3 regions of the Streptomyces sp. NPDC045470 genome follow, and region 1 is predicted to be linked to each of the others. Evidence: riboswitches for the same ligand, from Rfam matches in the RefSeq annotation. Region 1 holds a riboswitch; each other region holds the start of a gene.
What was found. Region 1 has a riboswitch for thiamine pyrophosphate ahead of AB0A97_RS06800 (thiamine ABC transporter substrate-binding protein). Riboswitches for the same ligand answer to the same signal wherever they lie in the genome.
Positions count from the first base shown of each region.

Region 2: another riboswitch for thiamine pyrophosphate. It lies ahead of thiO (glycine oxidase ThiO); the one in region 1 lies ahead of AB0A97_RS06800 (thiamine ABC transporter substrate-binding protein).
Region 3: another riboswitch for thiamine pyrophosphate. It lies ahead of thiC (phosphomethylpyrimidine synthase ThiC); the one in region 1 lies ahead of AB0A97_RS06800 (thiamine ABC transporter substrate-binding protein).

Region 1 is NZ_JBEZAN010000002.1:104,851-111,105, forward strand. Features, by position in the region: gene AB0A97_RS06780 (Rossmann fold nucleotide-binding protein) at 1-6, shown strand, start outside; gene AB0A97_RS06785 (hypothetical protein) at 37-1,038, shown strand; gene AB0A97_RS06790 (ABC transporter ATP-binding protein) at 1,076-2,149, opposite strand; gene AB0A97_RS06795 (iron ABC transporter permease) at 2,150-3,763, opposite strand; gene AB0A97_RS06800 (thiamine ABC transporter substrate-binding protein) at 3,820-4,899, opposite strand; TPP riboswitch at 4,978-5,112, opposite strand; gene rlmN (23S rRNA (adenine(2503)-C(2))-methyltransferase RlmN) at 5,146-6,252, opposite strand.
Region 2 is NZ_JBEZAN010000001.1:397,549-403,803, forward strand. Features, by position in the region: gene AB0A97_RS01665 (Rv2175c family DNA-binding protein) at 1-300, opposite strand, end outside; gene AB0A97_RS01670 (FAD-dependent oxidoreductase) at 550-1,737, opposite strand; TPP riboswitch at 1,986-2,101, shown strand; gene thiO (glycine oxidase ThiO) at 2,186-3,487, shown strand; gene thiS (sulfur carrier protein ThiS) at 3,484-3,702, shown strand; gene AB0A97_RS01685 (thiazole synthase) at 3,713-4,507, shown strand; gene pknB (Stk1 family PASTA domain-containing Ser/Thr kinase) at 4,731-6,255, shown strand, end outside.
Region 3 is NZ_JBEZAN010000008.1:136,221-142,475, reverse strand. Features, by position in the region: gene AB0A97_RS23130 (YibE/F family protein) at 1-795, opposite strand, end outside; TPP riboswitch at 936-1,094, shown strand; gene thiC (phosphomethylpyrimidine synthase ThiC) at 1,088-2,878, shown strand; gene AB0A97_RS23120 (Bro-N domain-containing protein) at 3,173-3,850, opposite strand; gene AB0A97_RS23115 (hypothetical protein) at 4,102-5,007, opposite strand; gene AB0A97_RS23110 (metallophosphoesterase) at 5,212-6,255, opposite strand, start outside.

The DNA.
Region 1 (6,255 bases):
AGGTAAAACCAGGCAGTGCGCGAAACGGAGTTCTCGGTGCTCATCGGTCTTCTGACGGCGGTAGCGGCCTCGGCCTGCTACGGCACGGGGTCGGTCCTGCAAGCGGTGGGGTCGCGCAAGTCCGCGCGCCGGGAGGCGGCCGCCGCGTCCACCACCGGCGTCACCGCACACGGCGGCCCCAGTCTCTCCTCCACCGCCAAGGCCGCCGTGACGTGGGAGTTCATGGTCGGTACGGTGCTGGACTTCGTGGGGTTCGGCCTCGGCGCGCTGGCCGCCCGGATGCTGCCGCTCTTCCTCTCGCAGACCGTCATCAGCGCCAACCTCGTGATCACCGCCGTCCTCAGCATCAAGCTGCTCGGCATCCGGCTGAACGGCCGCGAGTGGGTCTCCATCGGCGTGGTCTGCTCGGCGCTGGTCCTGCTGGCCACCGCGGCCGGGCCGGAGGGCGGCGGGGACGCCTCGACGACCACCCACTGGTGGCTGCTGATCGCCTCGGTGGCGCTGATGGGCGGCGGAACGCTGGCCGTCCGGCTGCTCGGCAGCCGCGCCGCGATCCTCGCCGGCCTGCTGTCCGGCCTGGGCTTCGGCGCGCTCGGGGTCGGCGTGCGCGTACTGAACGGCGTCGACCCGTTCCACCTGCCCACGCTCCTGGCCGACCCGGCGCTCTACGCCATTCTCGTCGCCGGTATCGGCGGTATGTACCTGCACACGGTGGCTCTCCAGATCGGTTCGGTCAACGGTGCCACGGCGGCGCTGGTGGTGGGCGAGACGGTGGTACCGGGCATCCTCGGGGTGCTGTGGCTCGGTGACTCCTCCCGGCCGGGCTTCGCCTGGATGGCGGTGCTCGGTTTCGTCGTGGCGGTGGCCGGCGCCGTCGCGGTCGCCTGGTTCGGCGAGCCGGAGGACGGCGGCACGACCGGTACGGCGTCCGGGCCGGCGGCCGTACCGGCTCCCGCGGAGGAAGCGAAGGCGCCGGACGGGCCGTCGGCCGTGAGCGACGCCCGGACCACGGCGGGCAGCCGCACCAGCTCCCCGTAGTACGAGCGCGGGCACGCGTCCCGGTGGTGGGCGTCCCTCAGCGGTTCAGGACCACGACGTCCTCGGCCGCGAAGGTGACGCCCACCGGCTCCCCGTCCTGTGGGGCGTCCCGCAGCGCGCAGGCCGCCTCCACCTGCGGCCCGGTGTCCGGCTGGAGGAGCAGCGCGACATGGGTACCGCGGAAGGTGCGGGCCGCTACCCTGCACGGCAGCCCGTCCGCGGCGGCCGTGATGCGCACCCCGGCCGGGCGCACCAGCAGGCGGCACGGGCCGTCCGGTGTGCCGTCCGGTACCGGGATCTTCCCCCAGGGGGTGTCGGCGGACCCGCCCCGTACGGTCGCCTCCACCACGTTGTCGAAGCCCAGGAAGCGGGCGACGAACTCGGTGGCGGGGCGCTGCCAGACCTCCAGCGGGGTACCGCTCTGCGCGATCCGCCCCTCCTGCATGACCACCACCCGATCGGCCAGCGCGAAGGCTTCGCCCTGGTCGTGCGTCACGGCCAGCACGGTCGTCCCCAGCTCGCCGAAGACTCTGCGCAGTTCGACGACCAGGCGCTCCCGCAGGCCGCGGTCGAGCTGGCCGAGCGGCTCGTCCAGCATCAGCAGCCGTGGCCGCGGTGCGAGTGCGCGGGCCAGCGCGACCCGCTGTTGTTCGCCGCCGGACAGCGCCGCCACCGCACGCCGCTGGGCGCCGGGCAGACCCACCAGGTCCAGGAGTTCGGCAACCGTACGCTCCTGTTCGGCACGTGACGCGCCTCGCATGCGCAGGCCGAAGGCCACGTTCCCGCCGACGTCGCGCTGCGGGAAGAGCTGGTGGTCCTGGAACATCAGCCCGAGGCCGCGGCGGTGGGTGGGCACGCCCGACTGGTCCCGTCCTTCCAGGAAGACGCGCCCCGCGTCGGCGGCCTGCAGTCCCGCCACGACCCGCAGAAGCGTGGACTTGCCGCTGCCGCTGGGCCCCAGCACGCACACGGTCTCCTGCGCGGCGACGCTCAGGTCGACCGCGTCCAGCGCCGGCGGCTGCCCGGTGCGGAAGCGGACGGTGACGTCGTCCAGCCGCAGCAGTGCCCCGTCCGCCGTGTCGGCGCGTCCCGTATCGGCGTGTCCCGCCATCTAAAACTCTCCGGCCTGGTCGGTGCGGATGCGCTCCAGCGCCAGCAGCGCGCCCGCGCACACCACCATCAAGATCGTGGACAGTGCCATGGCCTGTCCGTAGTTGAGTTCTCCAGCGCGTCCCAGCAGCCGTGCGACGGCCACCGGCAGCGTCGGGTTGTCCGGTCGCGCGATGAAGACCGTCGCGCCGAACTCGCCCAGCGAGACGGCGAAGGCGAAGCCCGCGGCGACCAGCAGGGCCCGCCGCACCAGCGGCAGGTCGACCTCGCGCCACACCCGCCAGGGCGAGGCTCCCAGCACCGCGGCCGCTTCCCGCAGCCGCTCGTCCACCGCGCGCAGCACGGGCAGCATGGTCCGTACGACGAAGGGCACCCCGACCAGCGCCTGCGCCAGTGGCACCAGCCACCACGACGAGCGCAGGTCGAGCGGCGGCTCGTCGAGAGTGATCAGAAAGCCGAAGCCGACGGTCACGGCCGAAACCCCGAGGGGCAGCATCAGCAACGCGTCGAACCCCCGCACCAGCCTGCCGCCCCGCTTCGTCAGCGCGGCCGCGGCCAGTCCGCCCACCACCAGGGCGATCAGCGTGGCGGCCGCCCCGTAGGCGAGCGAGTTCCACAAGGCGTTCAAGGGGGCGACGGCAAAAGTGCTGTCCATGGAGGCGGCGGATTGCAGCGCCCGGTAGAACGTGAACCCGTAGCCGTCCGGCCCCGCGAAGGACCGCTCGATCAGCACCGCCAGCGGCACCACCAGCAGCAGCACGATCACGACGAGCGTCCCCCACAGCAGCGCCCACTGGCCCGCGCCGCGCGGCCGCCGTACCGTCTGCGCCGGGTCGACGAGCGTGAGGGCGGCCTCCCGCCGCCGTACGGTCCAGGCGTGCAGGGCCAGCAGTGCCAGCACGGCGGCGAACTGCAGCAGGGTGAGGACGGCGGCCGTGGGGAGGTCCAGGAAGTCGGCGGTCTGCCGGTAGATCTCCACCTCCAGAGTGGAGAACGTCGGCCCTCCCAGGATCTGCACCACGCCGAAGGAGGTGAAGGTGAAGAGGAAGACCATCAGGGCGGCAGCAGCGACGGCCGGCCCCAGGGCGGGCAGCGTCACCCGCCGCCAGGCGCCCCAACGGGACGCCCCGAGCACCCGGGCCGCCTCCTCCTGCCGCGGGTCGAGCTGCCCCCAGAGGCCGGAGACGGTCCGTACGACCACGGCGTAGTTGAAGAAGACGTGCGCCAGCAGGATCGCCCACACCGACGTGTCCAGCCGTACGCCCCACAGGTCGTCCAGCACCCCGCCACGCCCGACCAGGGCCAGGAACGCCGACCCCACCACCACCGTGGGCAGGACGAACGGCACCGCGACCACGGACCGCAGCAGCCTCTTTCCGGGGAATTCGAAGCGCGCGAAGACATACGCGCCGGGGAGCGCGATCAGCAGCGTGAGCCCGGTCGAGGCCGCCGCCTGCCAGACGGTGAACCACAGGACGCGCAGGACGTCCGGGTCGGAGAGCACCTCCCCGGCCCGGCCCGGCTGCCACTGCCCGCCGTCCTTCAGCCCGCGCCCGACGATCGCGGCGACCGGGTAGGCGAAGAACAGCGCGAAGAAGGCGAGCGGCAGCGCCATCAGGGCGAGCCGGCCGGCCGTTGCCCGTCCGCGGCGCGCCCGCCTCGCGCGGCCGGTTACTTCAGAACGAGCGAGGACCACTGCTTGATCCACTGTTCGCGGTTCTTGGTGATCGTCTCCGGAGCCACCGTCCCCGGCTTGTCGATCTTCTCGCCGTACTTGGTGAACAGCTCCGGCACCTTCGCGTCCTGACGCGCCGGGTTGACGAACATCTGGAGCGGCATGTCCTCCTGGAACCGCTTGCTCAGCAGGAAGTCCAGCAGCGCCTTGCCGCCCTTCTCGTTCTTGGCGCCCTTGAGCAGGCCCGCGAACTCGATCTGCCGGAAGCAGGTGCCGACCGCGACGCCCGTGGGCGCCTCCTTCGGCTCCGGCTTCTTGCCCAGCACCTCCACCGGAGGGCTCGACGCGTACGACACCACCAGGGGCTTGTCCCCCTTGCCCTTACCGGCCGCCGAACCCGAGAACCGCTCGTTGTACGCCTGCTCCCAGCCGTCCACGACCTCGACGCCGTTGGCCTTGAGCTTCTTCCAGTAGTCCTGCCAGCCGGACTCGCCGTACTCGGCGATGGTGCCGAGCTGGAAGGCGAGCCCCGGCGACGACGTGGCGGAGTTCTCGGTGACCAGCAGCCCCTTGTACTCGGGCTTGAGCAGGTCGTCGAAGGTCTTCGGCGGCCCGATCTTGTGCGCGGCGAAGTAGGCCCGGTCGTAGTTGACGCAGGTGTCGCCGTAGTCCACCGGCGTCACCCGGTGCTCCGCCTTGTCGAGCTGGAGCTCGGCGGGCACGCTCTCCAGCCCCTTGGCCTGGTACGGAGTGAAGATCCCTGCCTTCAGCCCGCGCGACAGCAGCGTGTTGTCGATACCGAAGAAGACGTCACCCTGCGGGTTGCCCTTCGACAGGATCGCCTGGTTGACGGCCTTGCCCGCGTCCCCGCCCTTGAGCACGTCGACCTTGTAACCGGTCTGCTCGGTGAACTCCGCCAGCACGGATTTCGAGACATTGAAGGAGTCGTGGCTGACGAGCGTGACGGTCTTCGGATCCTTGCCGCCGCCGCTGCCTCCCGAGCCGCACGCGGCGAGCGCCGTCATGCCGGCCGCGACGGCCAGCGCCGTGACGGTGATCCTTCTGTTGGTGCTCACTGAATTCCTCCTGGCTGGCCAGGAAGAGACGCGGCCCCGCCCGGCGCTTCGCGAAGAAGGCCGGACGGGGCGCAACAGCATGAGTGACGACCGAACTTCCTACCCGGAATGACCCGGGCGAGGTTCAAGGGTCTGCGGCACCTCGGTGTCCGTGACGCTCGGTCCGTGACACTGCCGCACTCTCAGCGCTGTGGCGCTCCCCTGTCGGAATGTGCATTTGTTCGATCACACCGTACCAGCGGGCGGTCAGCGCTCCGCGGCGGCGAGCTGCCCGCAGGCGCCGTCGATCTCCTGTCCGCGCGTGTCGCGGACGGTCACCGGCACACCGTGCGCGGCGACGGCCTCGACGAACGCCTTCTCGTCCTCGGGACGGGACGCGGTCCACTTCGACCCGGGCGTCGGGTTCAGCGGAATCAGGTTCACATGGACCCGCTTGCCCTTGAGCAGACGCCCCAGCAAGTCACCGCGCCAAGCCTGGTCGTTGATGTCCCGGATCAGCGCGTACTCGATCGAGATCCGCCGTCCGGACTTCTCCGCGTACTCCCACGCGGCGTCCAGCACCTCCCGCACCTTCCAGCGCGTGTTGACCGGTACGAGCGTGTCGCGCAGCTCGTCGTCCGGCGCGTGCAGCGACACCGCGAGCCGGCACTTCAGGCCCTCGTCCGCGAACCGCAGCATCGCCGGGACCAGACCGACCGTGGACACCGTGATGCCACGCTGGGACAGCCCCACCCCGTCGGGCTCGGGGTCGGTCAGCCGCCGGATCGCCCCCACGACCCGCTTGTAGTTCGCCAGCGGCTCGCCCATGCCCATGAAGACGATGTTGGACAACCGGGCCGGCCCACCCGGCACCTCACCGTCACGCAGCGCCCGCATGCCGTCGACGATCTGATGAACGATCTCGGCGGTGGAGAGGTTCCGGTCCAGCCCGGCCTGCCCCGTCGCGCAGAACGGACAGTTCATGCCGCACCCGGCCTGCGACGAGATGCACATCGTCACCCGGTCCGGGTAGCGCATCAGCACGGACTCCACGAGGGTCCCGTCGTGCAGCTTCCACAGCGTCTTGCGGGTGGTGTCGTCGTCACAGGAGATGTGCCGCACCACACTCATCAGCTCGGGCACCAGCTCCGACGCCAGCTTCTCCCGCGCCGCGGCCGGGATGTCGGTCCACTCCGCCGGGTCGTGCGCGTACCGCGCGAAGTAGTGCTGCGACAGCTGCTTGGCACGGAACGGCTTCTCACCGACCGCGGCCACGGCTTCGCGCCGCTCGGCGGGGGTGAGATCGGCAAGGTGCCGCGGGGGCTTCTTGGCTCCGCGCGGCGCGACGAAAGTGAGTTCTCCGGGCTTAGGCATGGT
Region 2 (6,255 bases), on a different contig from region 1:
GGGGGTGCCCGGCAGGGTCTCGTCGGCGGTGAAGAGCCATTCCAGCATCTCCTCGTCGGCGAAGCCGTCGTCCCGGAGGAGCGTCAGCGTCCCGACGAGGCCCTTGACGACCTTGCCGTCCTTGATGAAGTCGGCCGGCACATGCAGGGCACGGTTCTCGCCACGGCGCACCGCGATCAGCTGGCCCTCCTTCACCAGCTGCCGCACACGCGTCACCTCGACACCGATCATCTCGGCGATGTCGGGGAGGGTGAGCCAGGCGGGGACGAGTCCATCGATCTTTGCGTCAATCTCGGTCACGGGACAAGCCTGCCACCTCGCACTGACAGCCGGTAGCCGGGCATCGCCATCGGCGCAGCCCACAGCACCCGAACGCACCGCCGGACGCGCCACCGGGCAACGCCACCGGACGCACCACCCGCCGGAGCCACGGGCCCGGCTCCGGCACCGGGTTCCGCCCCACGCCGCCTCGGGTCGCCCCACGCCCCCCCAGGCCGCCTCAGGCCGTCCCAAGCCGCCCCAGATCACCCCGGGCCGCCCCGCGTCGCCTCAGACCGCCGCCGACTTCAGCGGTACGGACGCGTCCGCCGCCATCCGCCGGTCCAGCACCGCGCCCCGCTCGATGAGCCTGCGTCCCTGGGCCAGGTCACGGGGCCGGCCGACCGCCAGCAGCGCGACGAGCACGCCCTCGCGCAGCCAGACCACCGACCAGGCGGCGCTCTCCGGGTCGCCGCGCCACACCGTCTCGTCGGCGCCCGCGTGGTGCCCGGCGTACTGCACGAAACGGCCGAACTGCTCGGACCAGAAGTACGGGACCGGGTCGTACACCGGCCCCTCGGCGGCGCCGCGGACGATGGTGGCGGCCACCGTGCGCGGCCCGTGCAGGGCGTTGTCCCAGTGGTGGACCAGCAGGCGGCTGCCGTAGCGGGCGGACGGGAAGGAGACGCAGTCGCCGACCGCGTACACGTCGGGCTGCGTGGTGCGCAGCCGTTCGTCGGCCAGGACGGAGCGGTCCTCGGGCGACAGCTCGACGCCGGAACCGGCCAGCCAGGAGGTCGCGGGGCGGGCGCCGATGCCCACGACGACCGCGTCGGCGGTGAGCACCGCGCCGTCGGCGAGCGTCACCGCGCCCTCGGTGACCGCGGCGACCCGGGCGCCGGTCCGCAGCCGGGCGCCGCTGTCCTCGTACCAGGCCGCCATGGGAGCGGCGACCTCGGCGGGCAGCGCGCCGGCCAGCGGCCGGTCGGCGGCCTCGACGACCGTCACCCGGCAGCCCGCCTCGCGCGCCGCCGTGGTGAACTCCGCGCCGATCCAGCCCGCGCCGACGACCACGACCTCGCGCTGCCCGGTCAGTACGGGCCGCAGCCGCTCGGCGTCGTCGAGGGTGCGCAGGACGTGGACGTCCGGCAGCCCGTCGCAGCCGGGCAGCGTGACCGGTTCGGCGCCGGTGGCGATCACCAGGTGGTCGTACGGCAGCGGCCCGGCGTCCGTCTCCAGTACCCGCGAGCCGGCCGCGAGCCCTATGGCGCGGCGGCCCAGCAGCAGTTCGATGCCGAGCGCCTCGAAGTCCACGTCGAAGGCGGACCCGTCGGCCTTGCCGAGCAGCACGGCCTTGGACAGCGGCGGGCGGTCGTACGGCTGGTGCGGCTCTTCGCCGAGCACCGTGACCGCTCCGCGCCAGCCCTGTTCGCGCAGGGCGACGGCGGTCTGCACACCGGCCAGTCCGGCGCCGACGATGACGGCGCGCCGGTTGCGTTCGGCCGCGCGCTCGGCGGATTCGCGGTCCTGGCGCGCGCGGTCAGGGTCCTGGGGCTGGGTCTGCTCGCTCACCCGATCACTGTAAGACGGTGTGTCTCGCGACCTGGAGCACCGCGCAACGAGATCTATGACACAACGTCACGGTCCGTGACCCGCCGGCGCCGGCCCCGCTCCCCGCTCCCGGCGCTCCCTTACGGCGCGTCGGCGGCCCGTACTAGGGTTGCCGGTGAACGCACACGCGGGAGCCCGGACGCGACCGGGCTGAGAGGGAGGCTGACGCGGCCTCCGACCGTACGAACCTGATCCGGGTCATGCCGGCGAAGGGAGGGGCTGGACGCCCATGCATCCACCCGTACGGAACACGCATCCACCCGCACGGAAACCGACACCCCCCGGGGCGGCCTCCGCCCCCGGCGCGAGCCCCGACGTGCTCGTCATCGGCGGCGGCGTCATCGGCCTGGTCACCGCCTGGCGGGCGGCCCGGCTCGGGTTGCGGACCGCCGTCGCCGATCCGGACCCCGGCGGCGGCGCCGCCCAGGTCGCGGCGGGGATGCTGGCCGCCGTCACCGAGCTGCACTACGGCGAGCAGACGCTGCTCGGCCTCAACCTCGCCTCCGCGCGCCGCTACCCCGAGTTCGCCGCCGAGCTGACCGAGGCGAGCGGGCTGGACCTCGGCTACCGCCGGTGCGGCACCCTGGCCGTCGCGCTGGACGCCGACGACCGCGCCCACCTGCGCGACCTGCACGCCCTCCAGCTCCGCAGCGGCCTGGAGTCCGAGTGGCTGACGGGGCGCGAGTGCCGGCGCCTGGAGCCGTTGCTCGCGCCGGGCGTGCGCGGGGGCCTGCGCGTGGACGGGGACCACCAGGTCGACCCGCGGCGGCTGGCCGCCGCGCTGCTCGCCGCCTGCGAGCGGGCCGGGGTCGTCCTCCTCCGCGCCGCCGCCGAGCGGCTGACCGTCGTGCGGGGCCGCGCCACCGGCGCCGAACTGGCCGACGGCACTCGGATCACGGCCGGGCAGGTGGTCCTCGCGGCGGGCAGCCGGAGCGGGCTGCTGGCGGGCGTCCCGGAGGACGTGCTGCCGCCGGTCCGCCCGGTCAAGGGCCAGGTGCTGCGGTTGCGGATGCCGGACGGCCTGCCCGGCGGCGTACCGTTTCTGTCCCGCACCGTACGGGCCGTGGTGCGCGGCGGCCCGCTCTACCTCGTACCGCGCGAGAACGGCGAGCTGGTCGTCGGCGCCACCAGCGAGGAGCTGGGCTGGGACACCACAGTCACCGCGGGCGGGGTCTACGAGCTGCTGCGGGACGCCCATGAGCTGGTCCCCGGCATCACCGAACTGCCCCTGGTCGAGTCCCGCGCCGGCCTGCGCCCCGGCTCGCCCGACAACGCGCCGCTGCTCGGCCCGACCGCGCTGCCCGGCCTGCTGGTGGCGACCGGCCACCACCGCAACGGGGTGCTGCTGACGCCGGTCACGGGCGACGTGATGGCGGCGGCGCTGACCGGCGGCCCGCTGCCGGAGGAGGCCCGGGCGTTCACCCCGGACCGCTTCGCGCCGGACGCGCCCGGCCTCCCGACCTCGTCCGGCTCCGTGCCGCCGTCCGGCCCCGTCCCGCCGTCCGGTCCCGTGCCGTCGCCGGGCCCCGTCCCGTCGTCCGGTCCCCCTCAGGCTCCCGCGAACGGCACCGACCAGGGCCCCACGGCCGCCCCCGCCCCTCAGGAGCAGTCCGTATGACCGTCACCACGCCCATCACCGTCTCCGTGAACGGCGAGCCCCGGGAGTTCCCCGGCGGGCTCACCCTGGACCGGCTCGTCGCCGGTCTGACCACGGCACCGGGCGGCGTGGCCGCCGCCGTCAACGAGGCCGTGGTGCCGCGCGGCCAGTGGCCCGCCACCGCGCTCGGCGACGGCGACCGCGTCGAGGTCCTCACCGCAGTACAGGGAGGCTGATCCGTACGTCATGGCCGACGATCTCCTCACCATCGCCGACACCACCTTCCACTCCCGTCTCATCATGGGGACGGGCGGGGCGCCCAGTCTCGACGTCCTGGAGCGGGCGCTGCTCGCCTCCGGTACGGAGCTGACGACGGTCGCCATGCGCCGCCTGGACCCGACCGTGCAGGGTTCGGTGCTGTCCGTACTGGAACGGCACGGCATCCGTGTGCTGCCGAACACCGCGGGCTGCTTCACCGCGGGCGAGGCGGTGCTGACCGCCCGGCTGGCCCGGGAGGCGCTGGGCACCGACTGGGTCAAGCTGGAGGTGGTCGCGGACGAGCGCACGCTGCTGCCCGACCCGGTCGAGCTGCTGGACGCCGCGGAGACCCTGGTGGACGACGGCTTCACCGTCCTGCCGTACACCAACGACGACCCGGTGCTGGCCCGCAAGCTGGAGGACGTGGGCTGCGCCGCGATCATGCCGCTGGGCTCCCCCATCGGCTCCGGACTCGGCATCCGCAATCCGCACAACTTCCAACTGATCACCGAGCGGGCCGGGGTCCCGGTGATCCTGGACGCGGGCGCCGGCACCGCCTCCGACGCCGCCCTGGCCATGGAGCTGGGCTGCGCCGCGGTGATGCTGGCGTCGGCGGTGACCCGTGCGCAGGAGCCCGTCCTGATGGCGGAGGCGATGCGGCACGCGGTCGAGGGCGGCCGGCTGGCGTACCGGGCCGGGCGCATCCCGCGCCGCCACTACGCGGAGGCTTCCTCCCCGGCGGAGGGCGTCGCCGCGCTGGACCCGGAGCGCCCGGCCTTCTGAGCCACCGGGCCTCTCGGGGTACGGCGGACACCCGAGGCACGGCGGGCGGCGCCCCTGATCGGCCGCCGCCCGCCATCGCCCGCCACCACCCACCCCGCGAAACGGGCATCCGGCACATCCCGGCCCGGCCGACGGCCCGCTCCTGTCACTGTTCGGATGCAATGGCCCACGGTTCCGGGCAGGGCGTCCGGCACCGCCGCGGCGGCTCGTAGACTCGTCTGCCGTGGATACGACCCTTCAGGACCCGCTGGTCGGGCAGCTGCTCGACGGCCGGTACCAGGTGCAGGCGCGCGTCGCCGCCGGCGGCATGGCCACGGTCTACCGGGCCGTGGACACCCGGCTGGACCGGGTGCTCGCCCTGAAGGTGATGCACCCGTCGCTGGCGGCCGACGCCGCGTTCGTCGACCGCTTCATCCGCGAGGCCAAGTCCGCAGCCCGGCTCGACCACCCCAACGTGGTGGGCGTCTACGACCAGGGCACCGACGGCACGTACGTGTACCTGGCCATGGAGTACGTCGCCGGGTGCACGCTGCGCGACGTCCTGCGCGAGCGCGGCGCCCTCCAGCCGCGGGCGGCGCTGGACATCGCGGAACCGATCCTGGCCGCGCTGGGCGCCGCCCACCGGGCCGGGCTGGTGCACCGCGACATGAAGCCGGAGAACGTCCTGATCGGCGACGACGGCCGGGTCAAGGTCGCCGACTTCGGCCTCGTACGGACCGTGGGCACGAACAGCACCGCCTCGACCGGCTCGGTCCTGGGCACGGTCTCCTACATGGCACCCGAGCGCATCGAAGACAGTACGGACGGTGCGGCGGGGCCGCCCGCGGACGTCTACGCGTGCGGTGTCGTGCTGTTCGAGATGCTGACCGGTGGCAAGCCGCACTCCGGCGGCAGCGCCGCCCAGGTGCTCTACCAGCACCTGCACGAGGACGTGCCGGCCCCTTCCACGTACGCGCCCGAGCTGGCGCCGCAGCTCGACGACCTGGTCGCCGCGGCCACCGCGCGCCGCCCCGAGCTGCGCCCGCAGGACGCGGTGACGCTGCTCGCGCAGACCCGCACGGTACGGGCCGAGCTGACCGACGCGCAGCTGGACGCGGTGCCGCCGCAGGCCAACGAGGCACCGGCGGACGGCGCGGCGGCGGGCTCCGAGGACCGTACGAGCGTGCTGCCGCGGTCGGCCGTACAGCCGCCGCTGCCGCTGGAGGAGCCGCTGAACCACACCAGCAGGCTGGAGACCCCGCCACCGGACCCGGCGTCGGCGGCCGAGCCGACCACCCGACTGCGCCCGGCGGCGGCCGCCCCGCGGTCCGGGACATGGACCGGGGTGCGGGCCGGGCTGCTGCGGACCCGGCGCAGGACGGCCTCGGTGATCGCGGCCGTGCTGCTCGTGCTGGTGGTGGGCGCGGGCGTCTGGTACATCAACTCCGGACAGTTCACCACCGTCCCGGCCGTACTGGACATGACGCAGGCCAAGGCGGAGCAGACGCTGCGCGCCGAGGGCCTGGAGGTGCGGGTGAAACGCGCCTTCAGCCCGAACGTGGAGCGCGGCCACGTCATGGCCACGGAGCCGGAGAACGGCAAGCGCATCCGCGGTACGGGCACGGTCACCATCACCCTGTCCAAGGGCCCGGAGATCGTCCAGGTGCCCGACCTGGCGGGCACCCCGGTCGCCGACGCCAAGCGCAAGCTGCGCGACCTGGGGCTGACCGTCGGCACGGTGCACAAGAAGTTCTCCGACGAGGTCGCCA
Region 3 (6,255 bases), on a different contig from region 1:
CAGCGTGCCCAGTACGGCGACGGACGTACGTGCGGTCAGGCCGTGGCACAGGTAGAGGGCGACCAGCATGATCGCGCTGCCCCCGACGACGGCGACCACCAGGGGATTCGATCCCTGGAGGATGGCAGGGAGGATGAACAGCGTCAGCACCAGGAAGCTCACGACGAGCGCGACCAGCGCGAGAGCCCCGCGAAGCCGCCCGACCACGACGACCGCCGCGGCGAAGAGGGCGGCGAGCACCCACATCGGGAAGGTTCGGTCCACATCGGTGACCGAATACTGCAAGTCTTTGGGCGCTTTGGGTGCGTACGCGACCACGACACCTTGCCCGGCCTTGTAGTGCCGCGTGGCGTCGGGCGTCACGATCGACTCGAACCGCCGGCCCGTGTCCTTCCCGGTGGTCACCTCGACGATGGCCCGCTCGCAGTGCTTGGCCTGCTGGGGGCCGGTGGGGGAGGACGGTTGCTGCTGCGAAGGCTGCTGTTGCTGCTGGGCATGGACGTCCGCACAGTTCACTTCCTCGACCTTCACCACCTTCGCCTTCTCGGTGGGCTGGTCGAAGCCGACACCGGACGGCTTGTGGCCGGGTGCGCCGCCCGGCCACAGCACGACCAGTCCGACCAGGACCGCGGCGGTGAACGGGATGAGCACCGCCGCGATGACTTTGCGGAGGTGGCGCGAGACGGGGGCCGCGGGGCCGTGGCTGTGCCCGTGCCCATGACTGTGCCCGTGCCCTTGGCCGGGGCCAGGCTCGTGTTCGGCTCCGGTCCTGGCTCCGGCCCCGGCTGCGGGCACGGGCCCGGACCCGTGCGACGGACCGGAAGCGTGGTCGTGCGCGGAGTGCGAAGGCTCGTTGCTGGTCACCGCCCGATCATCGCAAGAACTGGCAGGGCCCCCTGTTCACCGCGCCACACCGGCCGCTACCGTGGTGGCACCTTTGCAATCGCGGGAGCTCGGAGCACCGGGCTGAGAGGGCGCTGACCCCCGTACGGAACGTCCGGCCGAAGCCGGGAACGCCGTCACGGACATCGCTGCGTCGACCGCCGAACCTGTTACCGGGTAATGCCGGCGTAGGGAGTGGGTCTTCATGACTCTGCAGGATGCACGCACGCCCGAAAACGGCCAGAACTCCGCCACGGAGATCGGCTGGCACAAGGGCTACCTCACCGGATCGCGCCCCGACCTCCGGGTTCCGGTCCGGCGTGTGCACCTCACCAACGGCAAGGACGTGACGCTCTACGACACGTCAGGGCCGTACACCGACCCCAACATCGAAAACGACGTCCGCCGCGGCCTGGCGCCGCTGCGGGAGAACTGGATCATCAGCCGCGGCGACACCGAGGAGTACGCGGGGCGGCCGCCCCGGCCCGAGGACGACGGCCTCAAGCACACCTCGCCGCGCGGCGGCCTGAAGAACCTCGACGCGGTCTTCCCCGGCCGCCCCCGGCAGCCGCGCCGGGGCCGGGGCGGCGCCGCGGTCACCCAGCTCGCGTACGCGCGGCGGGGCGAGGTCACGGCGGAGATGGAGTACGTGGCGATCCGCGAGAACGTCTCCCCCGAGTTCGTACGGGACGAGATCGCGGCCGGCCGGGCGGTCCTGCCCGCCAACGTCAACCACCCGGAGATCGAGCCGATGATCATCGGCAAGAACTTCCTGGTGAAGGTCAACGCGAACATCGGCAACTCCGCCGTCACCTCCTCCATCGAGGAGGAGGTGGAGAAGATGACCTGGGCGACCCGCTGGGGCGCCGACACGGTCATGGACCTGTCCACCGGCCGCAACATCCACACCACCCGCGAATGGGTGCTGCGCAACTCCCCCGTGCCCATCGGCACCGTCCCCCTCTACCAGGCACTGGAGAAGGTGGACGGCAAGGCCGAGGAACTGTCCTGGGAGATCTACAAGGACACGGTCGTCGAACAGGCCGAACAGGGCGTGGACTACATGACCGTCCACGCGGGTGTCCTGCTGCGGTACGTGCCCCTGACGGCCCGCCGCAAGACCGGCATCGTCTCGCGCGGTGGTTCGATCATGGCGGCGTGGTGCCTCGCGCACCACAAGGAATCGTTCCTCTACACCCATTTCGAAGAACTCTGCGAGATCCTCGCCTCCTACGACGTCACGTACTCCCTCGGCGACGGTCTGCGCCCCGGGTCCATCGCGGACGCCAACGACGAGGCGCAGTTCGCGGAGTTGCGGACGCTCGGCGAGCTGAACTCGATCGCCAAGCGGCACGGCGTACAGACGATGATCGAGGGCCCGGGACACGTCCCGATGCACAAGATCAAGGAGAACATCGACCTCCAGCAGGAGATCTGCGAAGAGGCCCCGTTCTACACGCTCGGCCCGCTGACCACGGACATCGCGCCCGCGTACGACCACATCACCTCCGGGATCGGCGCGGCGATGATCGCCTGGTGGGGCACGGCGATGCTCTGCTACGTCACGCCGAAGGAGCACCTGGGCCTGCCGGACCGGGACGACGTGAAGACCGGTGTCATCACGTACAAGATCGCGGCCCATGCGGCGGACCTGGCCAAGGGCCACCCCGGGGCCCAGGAGTGGGACGACGCGCTGTCCGACGCGCGCTTCGAGTTCCGGTGGGAGGACCAGTTCAACCTGGCCCTCGACCCGGACACGGCCCGCGCCTTCCACGACGAGACGCTGCCGGCGGAGCCGGCGAAGACGGCGCACTTCTGTTCCATGTGCGGCCCGAAGTTCTGCTCCATGAAGATCTCGCAGGACATCCGCCGCGAGCACGGTGGCGACCTGGCGGTCGGCACGGAGGCGGCTGCGGAGGCAGCGGCCGGAATGGCCGAGAAGTCGAAGGAGTTCGCGGCGGCGGGGAATCGGGTGTATCTGCCGATCGCGGAGTGAGAGTTTCCGAGAGCGTAACCTCCCGTTACGGTCTCAGGAGCTCACCGGGGCGTTGTCCACAGGCTGGTGCGATCCCCGCGGCATGGCTATCGTGCAACAACGTCCGGGCCCGAAGCCGCAAGTTCCGATTGCGACTTCGGGCCCGTTGCGTACGCGCCGTACCGGGTCAGCGAGGCCCCGTACACCTCGGGGCCCCGTAGGCGCCCACCCCGGCCTGTCGGATACACCCCCGTTTGAGCAGCATCCGCAGCGAGTCGTGCACGCGGTGCTCGGTGAGTCCGGTCCGCTGGGCGATCACCCGCAACGGGTATCTGGTGACACTGAGTTGACGAGCGCCGGAGCAAGGTAGGCCGCTACGGCCCAGATGTCTCCGGTGACGACCAAGTGTCGGCCTTTCCAGTCCGCGAGCAGATCGTCGGGGGTCAAAGCGGGGTTCACGGGGGCCGGTGAGTCGGCTCCGCACAGCTTGTCCGCGATGCGCTCCAGCGATTCGGCCATGCTGCCGAGCAAACGCATCTCCTGGTTTCGCAGCGCCGTGTACGTCTCGTCCATACGGAGGTCGTGTTCCTCAAGGCGGATGATCGCGTCGGCGACGTGATCGGGAATGGTGTAGGCCGCAGGTGCCGCTGGGGCACCGGCTCGGGCAGTGGCTCCACTCAATGAGTACGTACCGTCCCGCTGCACGGCTGCGACTACTTCCGCCACCCAGCATTTGAACGGCTCGGCTTCGGCCTTGGTGCACGCGTTGACGAGCATGATGAGCCCATGGAGGTCCACCATGTTCATCGATGTCTTGAGCCGGTGACCTGCAATCTTGCGGGAAGCGTCTGCCCCACAGACGCTTCGTGCAAGAGCGCCGAGCACTTTGATTCCCGCCTTGGGCACATGGGCCATAAGCGCTTGGCGCGTGTTGTCGTAGCCCAGGTTGACGGCGACATCCACAGCCGGAAACCAATGCGTTCCGTCCGGCATGGTCAGCCTTCATACCCGCGCCCCTGCCGCCGCGTACACGAAGTCGTTGACGTCGATAGCTTCCTGCCGTCCCGCGTGCGGGGACCGTGCGTCTTGTGTGCTCATGGTGAGCATCACCTCCACCGCCGAACGTAAGTCCCCCGCCACCCCAACCCCCGCCCGATAAACCGCATTTCACTTCATCGTGGCGGGTCCGCGCACAGCCGAGGGGGGCCCGGTATCGGACCCCCCTCGGGTGTGGCGTGCGGGCGCTATTCAGGATGGTGGTCCGGGCCCCCGTAGTCGGGGCTGGTGAAGTCCGGGCTGGTGAAGCGGGGTCGGGGAGCGGCGGGCGGGCCGCCGTCCGGGCTGGTGAAGTCGGGCCGTGAGTAGCCCAGGGTCGGGATACGGCCGCCGTCGACGCCGCGGCGCGGCACGTAACGGGCCGTACCGTGGCCGTTGACGCCGGCCGGATCGGACAGGGCCTCGCGCAGGAACGGCAGTATGCCGCGCTCCAGGAGCGCCTGCCGCCAGGCGTCCCGGGCGAGGTCCACCTCCCCGGCCGGGCCGCTCCGGCCGTCGCCGGTGCGTGGGGCGCGGAGCGAGGTGGAGCCGTTGCGCCAGGCTGCGAGGACCAGGCTCGCCATGGCGACCAGTGCCCCCGCGGCGGTGATCGCCGCGAAGATCCAGCCCACACTGATCATCGGCTGGGCGGCGGACGGGTCGGTGCCGACCGTCCGCAGGATGTACCCGATGACCAGGAACAGGACGGCGGCGATCCCCGCCAGTACCGGGGCCAGCACCGCGAGCATCGCGGCCAGTCCGGCACCGGCCGGTTCGGCGACCTCGCCCACGGTCGTGGCGAGGTCGATCCCCGGTCCGCCCGCGGAAGCGCCTTTCTCCTCACGGCCTTCCACGCCGCCGGCGTCCGGTGCGGGTGCCGGAGCGCGCAGCTCCTCGCGGAGCCGTACATAGTGTCGGTATTCGGCCGTCGCGCATGCGGCGATGGCCGATGTGGCGCTGAGCGCCATGGTGCGCAACTGCTCGGTGTTGAGGTGCTTACCCGCCGCGGAGGGCATTTCCGGTCGGTATTCCGCGGTGCGCAGCGCCTCGTCGAGGAGCCGCGCGAATTCCGCGCGATCCTCGCTCAGCAGGTGCGGAGCGCTGTTCATGTGCATCCCCCGATGCTCCGTAGGGCCGTACAGGCCGGCGTGGGCCGGGCAGTGGGCGGAAACGGAGGAGAGCCTGCTACGGATAGACCGATGGTAGAGCGCCTCCGGCACGGGGTGACAGGGTGTTTGCGGAAATAGGGACCGCTCCTGCCTGGCTCGGGCCCCGCTGCGCCACTTCCCTACCTTCCGCTACCCCTGCCCGGATAACGGTCAGGCAGTCAGGGGAAGTTGTACGACCAGTAGTTTTCCGGCCATGGTGATCCCGCCGTCCATGGCGATGGCCAGCCCGTCGGCGTAGACGTGCGGACCGTCGACGGCGACGCTCTCCCGTTCGTCGTCGTCCTCGCCGCCGACCTCGCCGAGGAGGTACGGGATCGGGCTGTGGCCGTGCACGACGCGTCGGCCGCCGTAGGTGTCGAGGAGTTCGCGTACGGCCATGGGGCCGGCTTCCTCGTCGCGGAAGGCGAACCGCTTGGTGAACTTGCGGAACAGGTCCCAGACCTCGTCCGCGTCGCTGCGCGTGAGGACGTCGTGGACGGTGTCGTTGACGTCCTCGATGGAGTCGCCGTACTCCAGGTAGGCCGTGGTGTCGGAGTGCACGAGCAGGTGCCCGTCCTCCTCCGAGACGGCGTCGAGGCGGGCCATCCACTGCAGGTGGTGGTCCTGGAGGCGGTCCATGTCGGTCTTCTGGCCACCGTTGAGGAGCCAGGCGGCCTGGAAGGACGCGGTGCCGGCGCCGGACTGGACCGGGGTGTCACCGAACCGCTTGGCGCCGAGGAGCAGCAGTTCGTGGTTGCCCATCAGGGCCTTGCAGTAGCCGCCGGCCGCCGCGGCCTCGGCGGAGAGCTGCATGACGAGGTCGATGACGCCGATGCCGTCCGGGCCGCGGTCGGTGAAGTCGCCGAGGAACCACAGGCGGGCGTTGCCGGCGGCCCACTGGCCGTCGGCGTCGATGAGGCCCTCGGCGGCGAGCGCCTCGCGCAGCTCGTCGTAGTAACCGTGCACGTCACCGACGACGTACAGCGGACCGCCGCCCTCCTGCTGCTCGGCGGCGGGTACGGCCGATTCGGGCACGGCCGTCAGGTCGACGGTCGGGCGGTCGATGAGGGTGTCCGTACGGGTGACGGGCGGGAGGTCCGTACGGCCGTCGGGGTGACCGGTGCCGCCGGCCGTGGCGACGGGGCCGACGACCGGGAGGGAGCGCTCGGTGGGCGTGTACTCGGGCGGCATGCCGTGCGGAGCGGCGGGCGCGCC